Regions from separate parts of the Shigella dysenteriae genome, predicted to be linked through region 1. Evidence: predicted binding sites of a transcription regulator. Region 1 holds the regulator's gene; each other region holds the start of a gene.

Region 1 (5,595 bases):
AGTATCACTACGGCAAGCATCATCAGACTTATGTCACTAACCTGAACAACCTGATTAAAGGTACCGCGTTTGAAGGTAAATCACTGGAAGAGATTATTCGCAGCTCTGAAGGTGGCGTATTCAACAACGCAGCTCAGGTCTGGAACCATACTTTCTACTGGAACTGCCTGGCACCGAACGCCGGTGGCGAACCGACTGGAAAAGTCGCTGAAGCTATCGCCGCATCTTTTGGCAGCTTTGCCGATTTCAAAGCTCAGTTTACTGATGCAGCGATCAAAAACTTTGGTTCTGGCTGGACCTGGCTGGTGAAAAACAGCGATGGCAAACTGGCTATCGTTTCAACCTCTAACGCGGGTACTCCACTGACCACCGAAGCGACTCCGCTGCTGACCGTTGATGTCTGGGAACACGCATATTACATCGACTATCGCAATGCACGTCCTGGCTATCTGGAGCACTTCTGGGCGCTGGTGAACTGGGAATTCGTAGCGAAAAATCTCGCTGCATAATAACTGATGGCAAATGCAGCATTGCCTGATGCGCTTCGCTTACCATGCCAACGCGGATGAGGCGTTAACAGCGTATTCGGCAAGATAAATCGCACGTTGTCAGCAACTGTAACGCAGAAGGTTATCCTTCTGCGTTTTTGTTTAATTAGCTGTTAGCAACGCAAACTGTTTCAGGTTGTTTTCTGGCTGACATAAACACCAGCAATAATGCCAGTCCCGCGACAATCGCTCCCATCACCGGCACAAAGCTGTATCCCAGCCCAGCGGAAATTACCGCACCACCAGCAGCTGCTCCCAGCGCATTTCCAAGATTAAAGGCACCAATATTGACTGATGAAGACAGACCTGGCGCTTCACTGGCGACACGCATCACGCGCATCTGTAACGGCGGTACGACCGCAAAGGTTGCTGCGCCCCACACCACCATGCTAATAGCTGCGCCGAACTCATTGCGGGCCAGGAACGGGATTGCCAGCATAATCACCATCAACAACAACAAAAAGCCTTTCAACGTGCCGTTAACTGAACGATCTGCCAGTTTGCCGCCGAGATAGTTACCGATAGAGAATCCGACACCAATCAGCACCAGCATTGCCGTGACGAACACTGGTGTTGCGTGGGTAATACTTTGTAGTACCGGAGAGATATAGGTGTAGAGAGTAAACATTGCACCAGCTCCCAGTACCGTCGTCAGCAATGCAGACAGCACCTGCGGACGCATTAATACCGCCAGCTCTTTTTTCACTTCAGGTCGTGCCCCTGCACCACCTTTAGGTAATGAGAAGAACAGACTTACCATTGAAATCACTCCCAGCCCCGCCGTTGCCAGAAATGACATCCGCCAGCCGATGGTTTCACCCAACCAGGTCGCCGCCGGCACGCCACCGATATTTGCCAGGGTTAACCCCATAAACATAGTGGCAACTGCGCTGGCCTGTTTATGTTTTGGCACCACGCTTGCGGCCACGACTGAACCCAAACCAAAAAATGCTCCGTGATTCAGGCTGGTCAAAATGCGTGAAAGCATCAGGGTCATATAATCCGGCGCGATGGCGGAAAGTACGTTGCCGAGCGTGAAAATTGCCATCAGGAAAATCAACGCACTGCGGCGGGCACGATGAGAAAGTAGAAGCGTCATCAGCGGCGCGCCAACCATTACGCCAACTGCATAGGCACTGATTAACATTCCGGCAGCGGGAATCGAGACATCCACACCGCGCGCAATGACGGGCAACAAGCCCATTGGCGAGAACTCCGTTGTCCCGATACCAAACGCGCCAATCGCCAGCGCCAGCAACGGATAGTTAATTTTCATGCCTTATCTCCACCTCTTCGCGTCATTACGCGATATTCATTAAAGTGGCGAAAGCATGACAGCAATCACAAAAAAATGAAAATAACAAAAAGAGAAAACACTTTTGCCATTTTGCTAACAAACAGGAAGGAGATGCGAGGGAGAACGCGCTCCCTCGAGAGGAAATCAGTGCAGCGCGGCAGTCAAACCCACGGCTACGATCAAACCGAGGACGATAATCGTTGTTACCAGTGAAAATTTAAGGTCGGTGCTCATCAAGTTTTCTCCTTTTTTATTACCACACAAAAAGTGATATTACGCATTTTTACACACTGTGATGAAAAAATCTCCCGTCATTTATAATGATAAGTGTTTTTACCACTTCCCCTTTTCGTCAAGATCGGCCAAAATTCCACGCTTACACTATTTGCGTACTGGCCATTGACCCCTTCCTGACGCTCCGTGTCGTTTTTCCGGCGTACCGCAACACTTTTGTTGTGCGTAAGGTGTGTAAAGGCAAACGTTTACCTTGCGATTTTGCAGGAGCTGAAGTTAGGGTCTGGAGTGAAATGGAATGGCAACAATAAAAGATGTAGCGAAACGAGCAAACGTTTCCACTACAACTGTGTCACACGTAATCAACAAAACACGTTTCGTCGCTGAAGAAACGCGCAACGCCGTGTGGGCAGCGATTAAAGAATTACACTACTCCCCTAGCGCGGTGGCGCGTAGCCTGAAGGTTAACCACACCAAGTCTATCGGTTTGCTGGCGACCAGCAGCGAAGCGGCCTATTTTGCCGAGATCATTGAAGCGGTTGAAAAAAATTGCTTCCAGAAAGGTTACACCCTGATTCTGGGTAATGCGTGGAACAATCTTGAGAAACAGCGGGCTTATCTGTCGATGATGGCGCAAAAACGCGTCGATGGTCTGCTGGTGATGTGTTCTGAGTACCCAGAGCCGTTGCTGGCGATGCTGGAAGAGTATCGCCATATCCCAATGGTGGTGATGGACTGGGGTGAAGCAAAAGCTGACTTCACCGATGCGGTCATTGATAACGCGTTCGAAGGCGGCTACATGGCCGGGCGTTATCTGATTGAACGCGGTCACCGCGAAATCGGCGTCATCCCCGGCCCGCTGGAACGTAACACCGGCGCAGGCCGCCTTGCCGGTTTTATGAAGGCGATGGAAGAAGCGATGATCAAGGTGCCGGAAAGCTGGATTGTTCAGGGTGACTTTGAACCCGAATCTGGTTATCGCGCCATGCAGCAAATACTGTCGCAGCCGCATCGCCCTACTGCCGTCTTCTGTGGTGGCGATATCATGGCAATGGGCGCACTTTGTGCTGCTGATGAAATGGGTCTGCGCGTCCCGCAGGATGTTTCGCTGATCGGTTATGATAACGTGCGCAACGCCCGCTATTTTACGCCGGCGCTGACCACGATCCACCAACCAAAAGATTCGCTGGGTGAAACAGCGTTCAACATGCTGTTGGATCGTATCGTCAACAAACGTGAAGAACCGCAGTCCATTGAAGTGCATCCGCGCTTGATTGAACGCCGCTCCGTGGCTGACGGCCCGTTCCGCGACTATCGTCGTTAATCACCCGTTGCGGGAGTCTCTTCCGGCTCCCGCAGCCACTCCTTATTCAGCGTCTCACTATCGCCGAGATACTCAAGCAGCCAGGTTAACGCAGGCGACATATCATTTTGCTGCCATGTCAGACAACATGCCGAATCCGGGAAGGGGTTTTCCAATTCAAGTGCTACCCACTTCCCCTCATTAAGCCACGGTTTGGCGAAATGTGTTGGCACCATCCCTATGCATAATCCTGCCGAGATACAGGTTGCCGATGATTCCCAGTCAGGCACGACAACTCTTTTTTGGTTATCCAGCAACCAGGTAATACGTTTAGGTAGCGTTCGCGAGGTGTCTTCGCGCACCAACGACGGCCAGTTGCGCAACGTATCATCGCTGAATGGGCCATCCATCAACGCCAGCGGGTGGTGGCTGGCAACAACGCAACTCCAGCTTAGCATCCCCATATCCCGGAAGGCATAACGACCGCCTACCGGAATCGCGCGTGTTGCGCCAATCGCCAGTTCCACGCGCCCGTCGGAAAGCGCATCCCAGACACCGTTGAACACTTCCTGAAAGACAAGAAGTTCGACATCATCAAAATGGCGATAAAAATCAACGATCATCTGCCGTGTACGTTCTGGCCTGACAATATTATCCACTGCGATAGCTAACTGACCGCGCCAACCGTTCGCTATCTGCTGACATTGCTGGCGGGTGATCTGCATTTTTTTGACAACAGAGCGCCCTTCTTTGAGAAACCACGCTCCAGCAGCGGTCAGCTCCACATCACGGTGCCGTCGTTCAAAGAGCGGCACCGCCAGCCACTCTTCCAGCTGACGCACGGTATAGCTGACCGCAGAAGGAACGCGATGCAGCTCCTGTGCCGCAGCGCTAAAACTACCATTACGCGCTACCGCATCAACAACTTCGAGTGAATATTCTGACCACATAGTCTGCCTGCAAAATTTTTGAAATCAGTCATCAAATATTACCGTTTCACAACACTAATTTCACTCCCTACACTTTGCGGCGGTGTTTAATTGAGAGATTTAGAGAATATACATGCAACCTGGGAAAAGATTTTTAGTCTGGCTGGCGGGTTTGAGCGTACTCGGTTTTCTGGCAACCGATATGTATCTGCCTGCTTTCGCCGCCATACAGGCCGACCTGCAAACGCCTGCGTCTGCTGTCAGTGCCAGCCTTAGTCTGTTCCTTGCCGGTTTTGCCGCAGCCCAGCTTCTGTGGGGGCCACTCTCCGACCGTTATGGTCGTAAACCGGTGTTATTAATCGGCCTGACAATTTTTGCGTTAGGTAGTCTGGGGATGCTGTGGGTAGAAAACGCCGCTACGCTGCTGGTATTGCGTTTTGTACAGGCTGTGGGTGTCTGCGCCGCGGCGGTTATCTGGCAAGCGTTAGTGACGGATTTTTATCCTTCACAGAAAGTTAACCGAATTTTTGCGACCATCATGCCGCTGGTGGGTCTATCTCCGGCCCTGGCTCCTCTGTTAGGAAGCTGGCTGCTGGTCCATTTTTCCTGGCAAGCGATTTTCGCCACCCTGTTTGCCATTACCGTGGTGCTGATTCTGCCTATTTTCTGGCTCAAACCCACGACGAAGGCCCGTAACAATAGTCAGGATGGTCTGACCTTTACCGACCTGCTACGTTCTAAAACCTATCGCGGCAACGTGCTGATATACGCGGCCTGTTCAGCCAGTTTTTTTGCATGGCTGACCGGTTCACCGTTCATCCTTAGTGAAATGGGCTACAGCCCGGCAGTTATTGGTTTAAGTTATGTCCCGCAAACTATCGCGTTTCTGATTGGTGGTTATGGCTGTCGCGCCGCGCTGCAGAAATGGCAAGGCAAGCAGTTATTACCGTGGTTGCTGGTGCTGTTTGCAGTCAGCGTCATTGCGACCTGGGCTGCAGGCTTCATTAGCCATGTGTCGCTGGTCGAAATCCTGATCCCATTCTGTGTGATGGCGATTGCCAATGGCGCGATCTACCCTATTGTTGTCGCCCAGGCGCTGCGTCCCTTCCCACACGCAACTGGTCGCGCCGCAGCGTTGCAGAACACTCTACAACTGGGTCTGTGCTTCCTCGCAAGTTTGGTAGTTTCCTGGCTTATTAGTATCAGCACGCCATTGCTCACCACCACCAGCGTGATGTTATCAACAGTAGTGCTGGTCGCGCTGGGTTACATGATGCAACGTTG
Region 2 (5,595 bases), 740 kb from region 1:
TTATCACATCATCAAGGGATTGCGGGCGATGATAAAACGCCGGAACGGGAGGCATAATCACCGCACCGATTTCTGCTGCCTGAGTCATTAAACGCAGATGACCTAAGTGCAATGGTGTTTCACGCACGCAGAGCACCAACGGGCGACGCTCTTTCAGCACCACATCTGCCGCACGGGTCAGTAAGCCATCAGTATAGCTATGGACAATGCCGGAAAGGGTTTTGATTGAACAGGGTAAAATCACCATCCCCAGCGTCTGGAAAGAACCGGAAGAGATGCTGGCGGCAATATCGCGCGCATCGTGCGTGACATCGGCTAACACCTGCACTTCGCGCAGGGAAAAATCCGTTTCGAGGGATAAGGTCTGGCGCGCCGCCTGGCTCATTACCAGATGCGTTTCGATATCTGTGACATCGCGCAGAACCTGTAATAAGCGCACGCCATAAATCGCGCCGCTGGCACCGCTGATGCCCACAATAAGTCGTTTCATAAATAGTTACCCTGTCAGACTTGCAGGCAGACTTTGCAGGATTTCGGCGGGAGTTGCAAGTCAGGGTGCCAGACCGGCACCCTGAGCGAAGGCATCATCCTTCGTTATGCATTTCGAGATTTTCCACTTCGTTCTGACGTTGCACTGCTTTGGCGTCGTCATTACGTAAAGTATCGAGGAAATCGAGGTAGCCCTGATCAACATCTTTGGTGACGTAGACGCCGTTGAACACCGAGCATTCAAACTGCTGGATATCCGGGTTTTCAGCGCGAACGGCGTCGATCAGATCGTTCAGATCCTGGAAAATCAACCCGTCAGCACCGATGATCTGGCGAATTTCATCTACTTCGCGACCGTGAGCGATCAGTTCCGTAGCGCTCGGCATATCGATACCGTAAACGTTCGGGAAGCGAATTTCCGGTGCCGCAGAAGCGAGGTACACTTTCTTCGCTCCGGCTTCGCGTGCCATCTCGATAATCTGCTCAGAAGTGGTGCCACGGACGATGGAGTCGTCGACCAGCAGGACGTTTTTATCGCGGAACTCGGCGCGGTTGGCGTTCAGTTTACGGCGCACGGACTTACGACGCAGCTGCTGACCCGGCATGATGAAGGTACGGCCAACATAGCGGTTTTTAACGAAGCCCTGACGGTACGGTTTGCCCAGAATACGAGCAATTTCCAGCGCGATATCACACGAGGTTTCCGGGATCGGGATCACCACGTCGATATCCAGATCTTCCCATTCGCGGGCAATTTTCTCGCCCAGTTTCGTGCCCATATTCACACGCGCGCTGTAAACGGAAATTTTGTCGATGAACGAGTCCGGGCGAGCAAAGTATACATACTCAAACAGGCACGGATTGCTGACCGGATTGTCAGCACATTGACGGGTAAACAACTGCCCTTCTTCAGTGATGTAAATCGCTTCGCCAGGCGCGACGTCACGCAGGAAATCAAAGCCCAGTGTATCGAGCGCAACGCTTTCGGAAGCGACCATATATTCTGTGCGGTTCTCGTCAATATCACGTTTTCCCAGAACCAGCGGACGAATACCGTTTGGATCGCGGAAAGCAACCATACCGTGGCCGATAATCATCGCCACACAGGCATACGCGCCGCGGATTAAGCGGTTTGTAGCAGCGATGGCGGCGAAAATGTTGTCGGCTTCCAGCGGGTAGTGGCGGAAGTTGTCCAGCTCGCTGGCGAAGATATTAAGCAGAATTTCCGAGTCGGAAGTGGTGTTGATGTGGCGGCGTTTTTCTTCAAACAGTTTTTTACGCAACTCGTGAGCGTTGGTCAGATTGCCGTTGTGGGCAAGCGTAATGCCATACGGAGAGTTAACGTAAAACGGCTGCGCTTCAGAGGCGCTGGAGCTGCCAGCCGTAGGGTAACGCACATGACCAATGCCCATATTGCCCTGCAAACGCTGCATATGGCGAGCTTCAAATACATCGCTCACCAGCCCGTTCGCTTTACGCAAACGGAAGCAGTTATTGGCATCTATGGTGATGATGCCAGCGGCATCCTGACCGCGATGCTGAAGCACCGTTAAGGCATCATAAATCGACTGGTTAACCGGCATAACACCGGCGATACCGACAATACCGCACATACGTCTTTTTCCTCGTTAAGCCACATCTCAGAGCACTTACGCTCTGGGCAAGAAACTTGACGAGCTTTGCAGATAATCAAAAAACCATCTGATGATAAAACTGAACTGCGGGATCAGCTGTGATTTGCTCCAGTCTTCGCTTTTCGACACCCCGGTAAAGGAGTCGAGAAAGAAGAGAATGGCAGCAACAATCAACACACCGCGCAACGCACCGAAACAGACGCCCAGCACCCGATCGGTGCCTGACAACCCCGTTTTCTCCACCAGCTGGCCTATCACGAAGTTCACGATAGCACCAACGATCAGGGTAGCGATAAACAGTACCGCGATGGCAATCCCATTTCGAACCAGTTCGTCTTCAAAGCCCGTAAACCAGACTGACAGGTAAGTGTAGTAATGACTGGCAACAAAGAAAGCACACCCCCATGTCACCAGCGATAACGCTTCACGAACAAAGCCGCGGATCAGGCTAACCAGAGAGGAAAAAGCAATCACCGCGATTATGGCGTAATCAATCCAGACCATATGTGTCCCACGATTTTACGCCCTGTCATCCTGTTCGGGGCGCATTCTAACAGAAAAAGAAAACGTTTGCGTAGGGATTTCCTTCCCGCGCATCAATAAAAATGGCGCTGAAAAAATATTCAACGCCATCGACTTTTTATGCCTTTGCGGCATCGTGCAATGCGTGTCGGATGCGGCGTAAACGCCTTATCCGACCTACGGTTCTACCCCTGCGTAGGCCTGATAAGACGCACCAGCGTCGCATCAGGCAACGGCTGTCGGATGCGGCGTGAATGCCTTATCCGACCTACGGTTCTACCCCTGCGTAGGCCTGATAAGACGCGCCAGGCGTCGCATCAGGCAACGGCTGTCGGATGCGGCGTAAACGCCTTATCCGACCTACGGTTCTACCCCTGCGTAGGCCTGATAAGACGCGCCAGCGTCGCATCAGGCAAGACCGTATTAATTCGGCGTATAGCCCATTACCACGCCACTTAAGCCAGAAAGTTGCTTCAACTCACCCAGCGATCCTTTCAGCTTATCTTTCGAGGCATCTGGCCCAACCAGAATACGGGTAATTTTACCCTGCACTGGCGTGGATGGCGACGTATAAACCCGATAACCGGCACCGCGCAGCTTACCGACAATCTCATTCACTTTATCGGCATTTTTCAGCGCCCCCAGTTGCACAACATAGGCTTTACCCGTCGGTGCAGCTTTTTCTTCCACGACCGGCTTCGGTTCTGGCTTCGGCGCAGGTGGTGCTTCAACCTTCGGTTTCGGCGGCTCCACCGGTTTCGGCTTCGGTGGGGCGACCGGTGCAGGTTCCGGTTCAAACTCGGTGTTATTGGCTGCAATAGTGGTCGGATCGAGCGACGGTGCTGCGGCATCACCAGCCCGCACCTCTTCCGCTGCGCCTTCCGGCGGCTGCGTCGGCAACGCCTGGGTGGCGGCTGGCATCATATCAGGCTCATCGCGATCGCCCGCTTTTGGAACCAGCGGGATAGCCGCAAACTCATCCTGATAATGTTTTTTCTGCCCGTCCAGCAGCCCTGGAAGTACAATCACCCCCAGCGCCACCAGCACGATCGTGCCCACTAACCGATTCTGAAACTTACTTGCCACCGCTTCTCCTCGCGTCAATCACTTCCATGACATGTGCGACCGTGTGGAAAGAACCACACACCAGCACGGTGTCTTCCGCTTTAGCGTCCGCCATTGCGGCATCCCATGCCTGCGCAACGCTATCAAATGATTTGCCGTTACCCAAATGCTCAAGCAGTTGTTCTGCCGTGGCACCGCGCGGCCCTTCCAGTGGCGCACAATACCAGTCATCAACCACGCTTTTCAACCAGGCCAGAGTTCCGGCAATATCTTTATCATGTAGCATACCGATAACCGCCAGCACGCGCCCGTTTTTCGGTAGCGCTTTCATACGCCCGGTGAGATATTCCGCCGCATGTGGATTATGCGCGACATCAAAAATAACGCGTGGCGACTCGCTCACAATCTGGAAACGTCCCGGCAAAATTGCGCTGGCAATCCCGTCGCGAATGGCATTTTCACTGACCTCCAGCCCGCTGGCACGCAGTGCCGCCAGCGCCGTTGCGGCATTCGGTTGCGGGATAAGCGGCAACGGCAGGTTTTCCAGCGTGCCGTGAGCATCGCTAAACGTCCAGTCATGATCGGTGACGGAATAGTTCCACTCAACGCCCCGACGTTGTAACAGTGCACCTTTTTCCTGCGCCACATCAGCAATGGTAGAAGGCATTTCCGGCTCACCGACAATTGCCGGTTTTTCGCTGCGGAAGATGCCTGCTTTCTCGCGACCAATACTTTCGCGATCTGGCCCCAGCCAGTCGGTATGATCCAGCGCAATACTGGTTACTACCGCGACATCGGCGTCGACAATATTGGTTGCGTCCAGACGACCGCCCAGCCCTACTTCCAGAATCACCACGTCAAGTTGTGCCTGTTTGAACAGCCACAACGCCGACAGCGTACCGTACTCGAAATAGGTCAGGGAAATATCACCGCGTGCCGATTCAATCTCCGCAAAAGAGGCGGTGTGGGCCGATTCCGGCAATTCCTGACCCTGCACACGTACGCGCTCGGTATAACGCACCAGATGAGGCGAACTGTAGACGCCCACTTTGTACCCTGCCGCCATCAGAATCGACTCCAGCGTACGGCAGGTGGTGCCTTTGCCATTCGTACCCGCAACGGTAAACACAAATGGCGCTGGTTTCAGAACGCCAAGACGCGCCGCGACCTGGCTCACGCGCTCAAGGCCGAGATCGATAGTTTTACTGTGCAGGTTTTCCAGATAAGAAAGCCACGAAGCCAGAGGCGACGCGGCTTGAGGAGTGCGTTTGATAATCATGGTATCCGCTGATTCGTTACGGTGAGAATAGCAAAAGGGCAGAGCCAGTGGCCCTGCCCTTATCAGTTATCAGGCCTCAGGTTCCTGATCCGGTACCGGGGGTACCACTACGCCTTCACGCGGCGCTTCAGGATTCGGCGCTGGCAGATTCATCAACTTCGCCAGAATGCTCGCCAGTTTCAGGCGCATTTCCGGACGACGGACGATCATGTCGATCGCGCCTTTCTCGATCAGGAATTCACTGCGCTGGAATCCTGGCGGCAGTTTTTCGCGAACGGTCTGTTCGATAACACGCGGACCGGCAAAGCCGATTAACGCTTTCGGTTCAGCGATGTTGAGATCGCCCAGCATGGCGAAACTTGCAGAAACACCGCCCATCGTCGGGTCGGTCAGCACGGAGATGTACGGCAAGCCGCGCTCCTGCATTTTTGCCAGTGCCGCAGAGGTTTTCGCCATCTGCATCAGCGACATCAGTGCTTCCTGCATACGTGCGCCACCAGAGGCGGAGAAGCAGATCAGCGGGCAGTTATCTTCCAGCGCCTGCTCAACGGCACGCACGAAACGCGCACCCACAACAGACCCCATTGAACCGCCCATAAAGGCGAA
Region 3 (5,595 bases), 2.2 Mb from region 1:
TCACGGCATGCAATTGCCCGCTAACCGTAGGTTTCAGCGGGACATTGGCCTGAATATCGCCACTGGCGGTAAGCTGAATATTGCCGTCGCCAGTCAACGGTAATTCAGGCCATCCCCAATGTTGCAAAATATTCACCGGCACACCGCGTCCATTCAGGCTGATATGGGTCTGACGTTGTGGCGTTTGTGAAACACTGGCGGTGGCTTCCAGAATGCCTTTTTCAGTAAATGCACTCAGTTCGCTGATATTCACCGTGCTGCTGTTGGCGGTTAGCGCCAGCGATGGACGACGGACATCAACACGATTAAACGTCGCGGCGGCGGCATTCAGATTCGCCGAGCCACTCCAGACGCCCCATTTATGATCGGTAACCAGCGTCAGATTGGCACCGTAACCATCGAGCGCGGTGAGCTGCCACGGGAAGTCAGGGTCGATATCAATGATCAGATTGCGGCTGGCGCTAAATCTCTTCAGTTGCAGGCTGTTTAACCAACCGGGTGTCGTTTCCATCCACAACTGTTGCCAGTTTTTCGGCAAGGTATATTCCAGCCCGGCAATTGCCGCATCATCAAGGATCAACGTTTTCCCGTCACGCAGCCAGTTCCCTGACGTTCTGACCATACCCCCTTCCCAGCGGCTGGTGAACTGGCGCAGCGCTACGCCCTGCGGGGAAAATTCCGCGTTTATAATCGGGTCAAATAAATGCAGCGAACCATAAATGAACTCGCTGGCGTTCATCGACAGTTTGCCTTCCTGTGTCTGCCAGTCATCTTTACTGAAGGTCATGTTGCGCAAGCTGAGATCGAGGTCGGTCACCGCCCAGTCCGGACCTTGCAAACGAGCATCGATCACTTCCAGGCGACCAATCTGCAACGACGGGACAGAGCGTAATGGCGCAAAGAAGTCGGTTAGCGATTTTTCGCTTTGTAGACGGATATCCGCCATGCGCAGATTTTCCACTTGCCAGCTGCCGTCGGCGTTACGCTGCGCGTTTCCGGTTAATGTCCCGCGGGCGATGTCGGCACCCAGGTTAGTCAGCGTAACGCGATCGTTATCAATACTGCCTTCAATCAGTACATTGGTGGCAGGAACATCATTGAGCGAAAGCGATCCGGCACTAAACTGAATCTGCGCCTTCGTACCCAGCACTTTACCGGCTTCTGGTGACCACGGAACCACGCCGCCATTTACCCGCTGCGCGCTCAGTTTCCATTCGCTATTCGGGCTATTAAACGCCATATCACGCAGTTGCAGACGATCGGCTTTGAACGGTAGCGGCGCGGTCTGGCCGGTGAGATTCAGCGTCCCGTTTTCCAGCAGGATGGTATCGACATGGCGTGGTTCGGTCAGTTGCCGACTGCTTAGCGCAATGTCGACACTTTTTGCCACCAGGGTCGCGGGCTGACCATCACGACCAAATGTGACGTTCTCCAGCACGATATGAGATGGCGCGGAAAAACGGTGATCCATCGCCCCGAAGGCCAGATGATAGTCGCTATTCTCGGAAACCCATGCGCTGATATGTTCTGCTCCCCAGCGGGTTTGCAGAAGAGAATAGAGGCCAGCGATCACCACTAACAGAGCGATGAGAATGTAGAGAAGCAGCTTCCCAATAAATTTCATGGTCTTCCATCCCGTGAAATGCACATAAGGGAGTTATGCACGATTTACGCGCAATCCTCAAGGCGGGAATGGTGAAAGAGGTGAGACTGCGGCGGTAATTATCTTACCGCCGCCAGTGAATTACTGTTTTTCTGGTGGGAAAATCAGATTCAGCACGATGGCAGTAATACCGCCCGCGGCGATCCCGGAGGAGAGCAGGTTTTTCAGCCATTCAGGGGCAAACTGCAAAATCAGCGGCTGCTGAGACACGCCCAGGCCGACCGCCAGCGACAGCGCGATAATCAGAATCGCCCGACGGTTCAGCGGCTCACGAGAAACGATACGCACACCGGAGGCGGCGATGGTGCCAAACATTACAAGCGTTGCGCCGCCCAGAACCGGTTCTGGAATGTGTTGTACAAAACCGCTCACTGCCGGGAACAGACCCAGCACGATCAACATCAGCGCGACGACAAAACCGACATAGCGGCTGGCAACACCGGTCAACTGGATCACTCCGTTGTTCTGCCCGAAGCAGGAGTTCGGGAAGGTGTTAAACACCGCCGAAACAAACGAGTTCAGGCCGTTTGCCAGCACGCCGCCTTTCAGGCGTTTCATGTACAGCGGACCGGACACTGGCTGTTCGGAAACGTCAGAGGTCGCCGTGATATCGCCAATGGTTTCCAGCGAAGTGATCATAAAGACCAGCATCAGCGGCAGCAGCAGACTCCATTCAATGCCAAGACCGTAATAGAGCGGCGTTGGCACCATAATCAGTTCTTGCGTCATCGGTTCGTTGCTTTCTGGCAACATGCCCATAAACCACGCCAGCGCATATCCGGCCGCCATCGCAATCACCAGTGAGGCCACGCGTAAGTAAGGGTTACGTTGACGGTTAAGCAGGATAATTAAGGCTAAGACCACGCCTGCCAGCAGCAGATTTTTCGGTGCGCCGAAGGTGTTATCGCTCATGGCTGCGTAACCGCCGCCAATTGAGGTCAGCCCCACCTGAATTAGCGACAGGCCGATAATCATCACCACAACGCCAGAAACCAGCGGCGTAATAATGCGGCGCGCCAGATGCAGAACACGGGAGATCACCATCTCGGTGCAACTTGCCAGCATCAACGTGCCGAACAAAGCCGCCATCATGGTAGGAACATCAGCACCACCGGTTTTCAGCGCGGTACCGCCCATAATCAGCGGGGCAACAAAGTTGAAGCTGGTGCCCTGAATAGACAACAGCCCGGAGCCAACCGGACCCCAGGCCTTAATTTGAATAATCGATGCCACACCGGAGGCAAACAGCGACATACTAATAATGTGTTGCGTGTCTTGTGCCGGTAAACCCAGCGCCTGGCAGATTAATAGCGCTGGCGTGATCACCGCAACGAACATCGCCAGCAAATGCTGACAGGCGGCAAACAGGGTTTGAGGAAGCGGCGGACGATCTTCAAGACGGTAAATCAGTTCGCTGTTTTGAGTCTGCGCAACCGGTTGCGCATTTTCTGACTCGAGGGTGGAAACAGACATCGAAAACAATCCCGTGGTAGCAAAGCGGGCATTTTAGCTGACCGAAAGAGAAAAGCAAACGTTTGCCACATCCTCATCTAAATATTTAAATGAGATAAATGCACTTTTTTATATAACTTTTGGTATTTTTCTGCTTAAAATCCATGCCATTTGTTCATTAACAGCTGAGAATTTGACCCAGGAAAGCATAACTCGATACCCGTCATAGTTCATGAAGTTGCCACTGCGCGATGAAGTATGACGAGTATGAAAGAGTGATGCGGATACAAAGGAGTAACTATGTTTCATCTCGATACTTTAGCAACGCTTGTTGCCGCAACGCTGACGTTGCTGCTCGGGCGTAAGTTGGTCCATTCCGTCTCCTTTTTGAAGAAATACACCATACCGGAACCTGTTGCGGGTGGTTTGTTGGTGGCGCTGGCGCTACTGGTACTGAAAAAAAGCATGGGCTGGGAAGTCAACTTTGATATGTCCCTGCGCGATCCGTTAATGCTGGCATTCTTCGCCACCATTGGCCTGAACGCCAACATTGCCAGTTTGCGTGCCGGTGGGCGTGTGGTTGGCATCTTCCTGATTGTGGTTGTTGGTCTGTTGGTGATGCAAAATGCCATTGGCATTGGTATGGCTAGCCTGTTAGGGCTTGATCCGCTGATGGGGCTGTTGGCCGGTTCTATTACGCTTTCCGGCGGTCACGGTACGGGAGCTGCATGGAGTAAATTGTTCATTGAACGTTATGGCTTCACCAATGCGACGGAAGTGGCGATGGCCTGTGCAACGTTCGGTTTGGTGCTGGGCGGCTTGATTGGCGGTCCGGTGGCGCGCTATCTGGTGAAACACTCCACCACGCCGAACGGTATTCCGGATGACCAGGAAGTCCCGACGGCGTTTGAAAAGCCGGATGTGGGCCGCATGATCACCTCGCTGGTGCTGATTGAAACTATCGCGCTGATTGCTATCTGCCTGACGGTGGGGAAAATTGTTGCGCAACTTTTGGCTGGCACTGCTTTTGAACTGCCGACCTTCGTCTGTGTCCTGTTTGTTGGCGTGATTCTGAGCAACGGTCTGTCAATGATGGGCTTTTACCGCGTCTTTGAGCGTGCGGTATCCGTGCTGGGTAACGTAAGCCTGTCGTTGTTCCTGGCGATGGCGTTGATGGGGCTGAAACTGTGGGAGCTGGCTTCGCTGGCGCTGCCGATGCTGGCGATTCTGGTGGTACAGACCATCTTCATGGCGTTGTATGCCATCTTCGTTACCTGGCGCATGATGGGCAAAAACTACGATGCGGCAGTGCTGGCTGCGGGTCACTGTGGTTTTGGCCTCGGTGCAACGCCAACGGCAATCGCCAACATGCAGGCGATCACTGAACGTTTTGGCCCGTCGCACATGGCGTTTCTGGTGGTGCCGATGGTCGGTGCGTTCTTTATTGATATCGTTAACGCGCTGGTGATTAAGCTGTATTTGATGTTGCCGATTTTTGCGGGTTAACCGATGAAGCGGCGGTAGAATTGCCGCCGCAACAAAGACAAATGCCTGATACGCTTCGCTTATCAAGGCTGCGCATTGATTCACAATTTATTGAATTTATAAGTTTTTGTAGGACGAAGCACATCCGGCAGGAAGGTAGGGTAACCTGAAATGGCGGTCTTCTCACCGCCGCCTTTTACGCATTCGAGTAACGTTCCGTCTCCGGCATCCAGCGTTCTATCAGGGCTTTTGCCTGTTGTGGGTAACGTTCGTGAATATGGCGTGCCAGGCGCTGAACTTCCGGGATCATCGCCTGATCGCGCAGTAAATCCGCCACTTTAAATTCAGCATTACCCGTCTGACGCGTACCTAACAGTTCACCCGGTCCGCGAATCTCTAAGTCTTTCTGTGCAATCACAAAACCGTCGTTGCTGTCGCGCAGCACTTGCAGGCGAATTTGCGCGGTTTTGGAGAGCGGCGTTTTGTAGAGCAGCACGCAGTGAGAAGCCACCGCACCACGACCTACACGCCCGCGCAGCTGGTGTAACTGCGCCAGACCCAGACGCTCAGGGTTTTCGATAATCATCAGACTGGCGTTAGGCACATCAACACCGACTTCAATAACGGTAGTGGCAACCAGCAGGTGTAGTTCACCTTGTTTAAACGACGCCATCACCGCCTGTTTCTCGGCAGGTTTCATCCGCCCGTGTACCAGGCCAACATTCAACTCTGGTAGCGCCAGTTTCAACTCTTCCCAGGTAGCTTCCGCCGCCTGCGCTTCCAGCAATTCCGACTCTTCAATCAACGTACAAACCCAGTACGCCTGACGACCTTCAGTCATGCAGGCGTGGCGCACGCGGTCAATGATGTCGGTACGGCGAGTATCAGGAATAGCGACCGTAGTCACTGGCGTGCGGCCTGGCGGCAGTTCATCAATGACCGAGGTGTCGAGATCGGCATACGCAGTCATCGCCAGCGTGCGGGGGATCGGCGTG

Evidence for each region. Region 1 encodes PurR, which represses purine synthesis genes. Its sites were predicted from a motif close to CANGCAAACGTTTGCNTG; they were not measured.
Region 2: the regulator PurR is predicted to act here: its motif matches at 2,683-2,700, upstream of cvpA (colicin V production protein).
Region 3: the regulator PurR is predicted to act here: its motif matches at 3,188-3,205, upstream of gltS (sodium/glutamate symporter).

Annotation. Positions count from the first base shown of each region.
Region 1 is NZ_CP055055.1:2,513,792-2,519,386, forward strand. It holds gene sodB (superoxide dismutase [Fe]) at 1-509, shown strand, start outside; gene HUZ68_RS11990 (MFS transporter) at 655-1,824, opposite strand; gene cydH (cytochrome bd-I accessory subunit CydH) at 1,990-2,079, opposite strand; gene purR (HTH-type transcriptional repressor PurR) at 2,378-3,403, shown strand; gene punR (DNA-binding transcriptional activator PunR) at 3,400-4,332, opposite strand; gene punC (purine nucleoside transporter PunC) at 4,445-5,595, shown strand, end outside.
Region 2 is NZ_CP055055.1:3,256,947-3,262,541, forward strand. It holds gene ubiX (flavin prenyltransferase UbiX) at 1-490, opposite strand, end outside; gene purF (amidophosphoribosyltransferase) at 585-2,102, opposite strand; gene cvpA (colicin V production protein) at 2,139-2,627, opposite strand; gene dedD (cell division protein DedD) at 3,069-3,731, opposite strand; gene folC (bifunctional tetrahydrofolate synthase/dihydrofolate synthase) at 3,721-4,989, opposite strand; gene accD (acetyl-CoA carboxylase, carboxyltransferase subunit beta) at 5,059-5,595, opposite strand, start outside.
Region 3 is NZ_CP055055.1:4,735,500-4,741,094, reverse strand. It holds gene HUZ68_RS22645 (AsmA family protein) at 1-1,624, opposite strand, end outside; gene xanP (xanthine/proton symporter XanP) at 1,745-3,136, opposite strand; gene gltS (sodium/glutamate symporter) at 3,416-4,621, shown strand; gene recG (ATP-dependent DNA helicase RecG) at 4,797-5,595, opposite strand, start outside.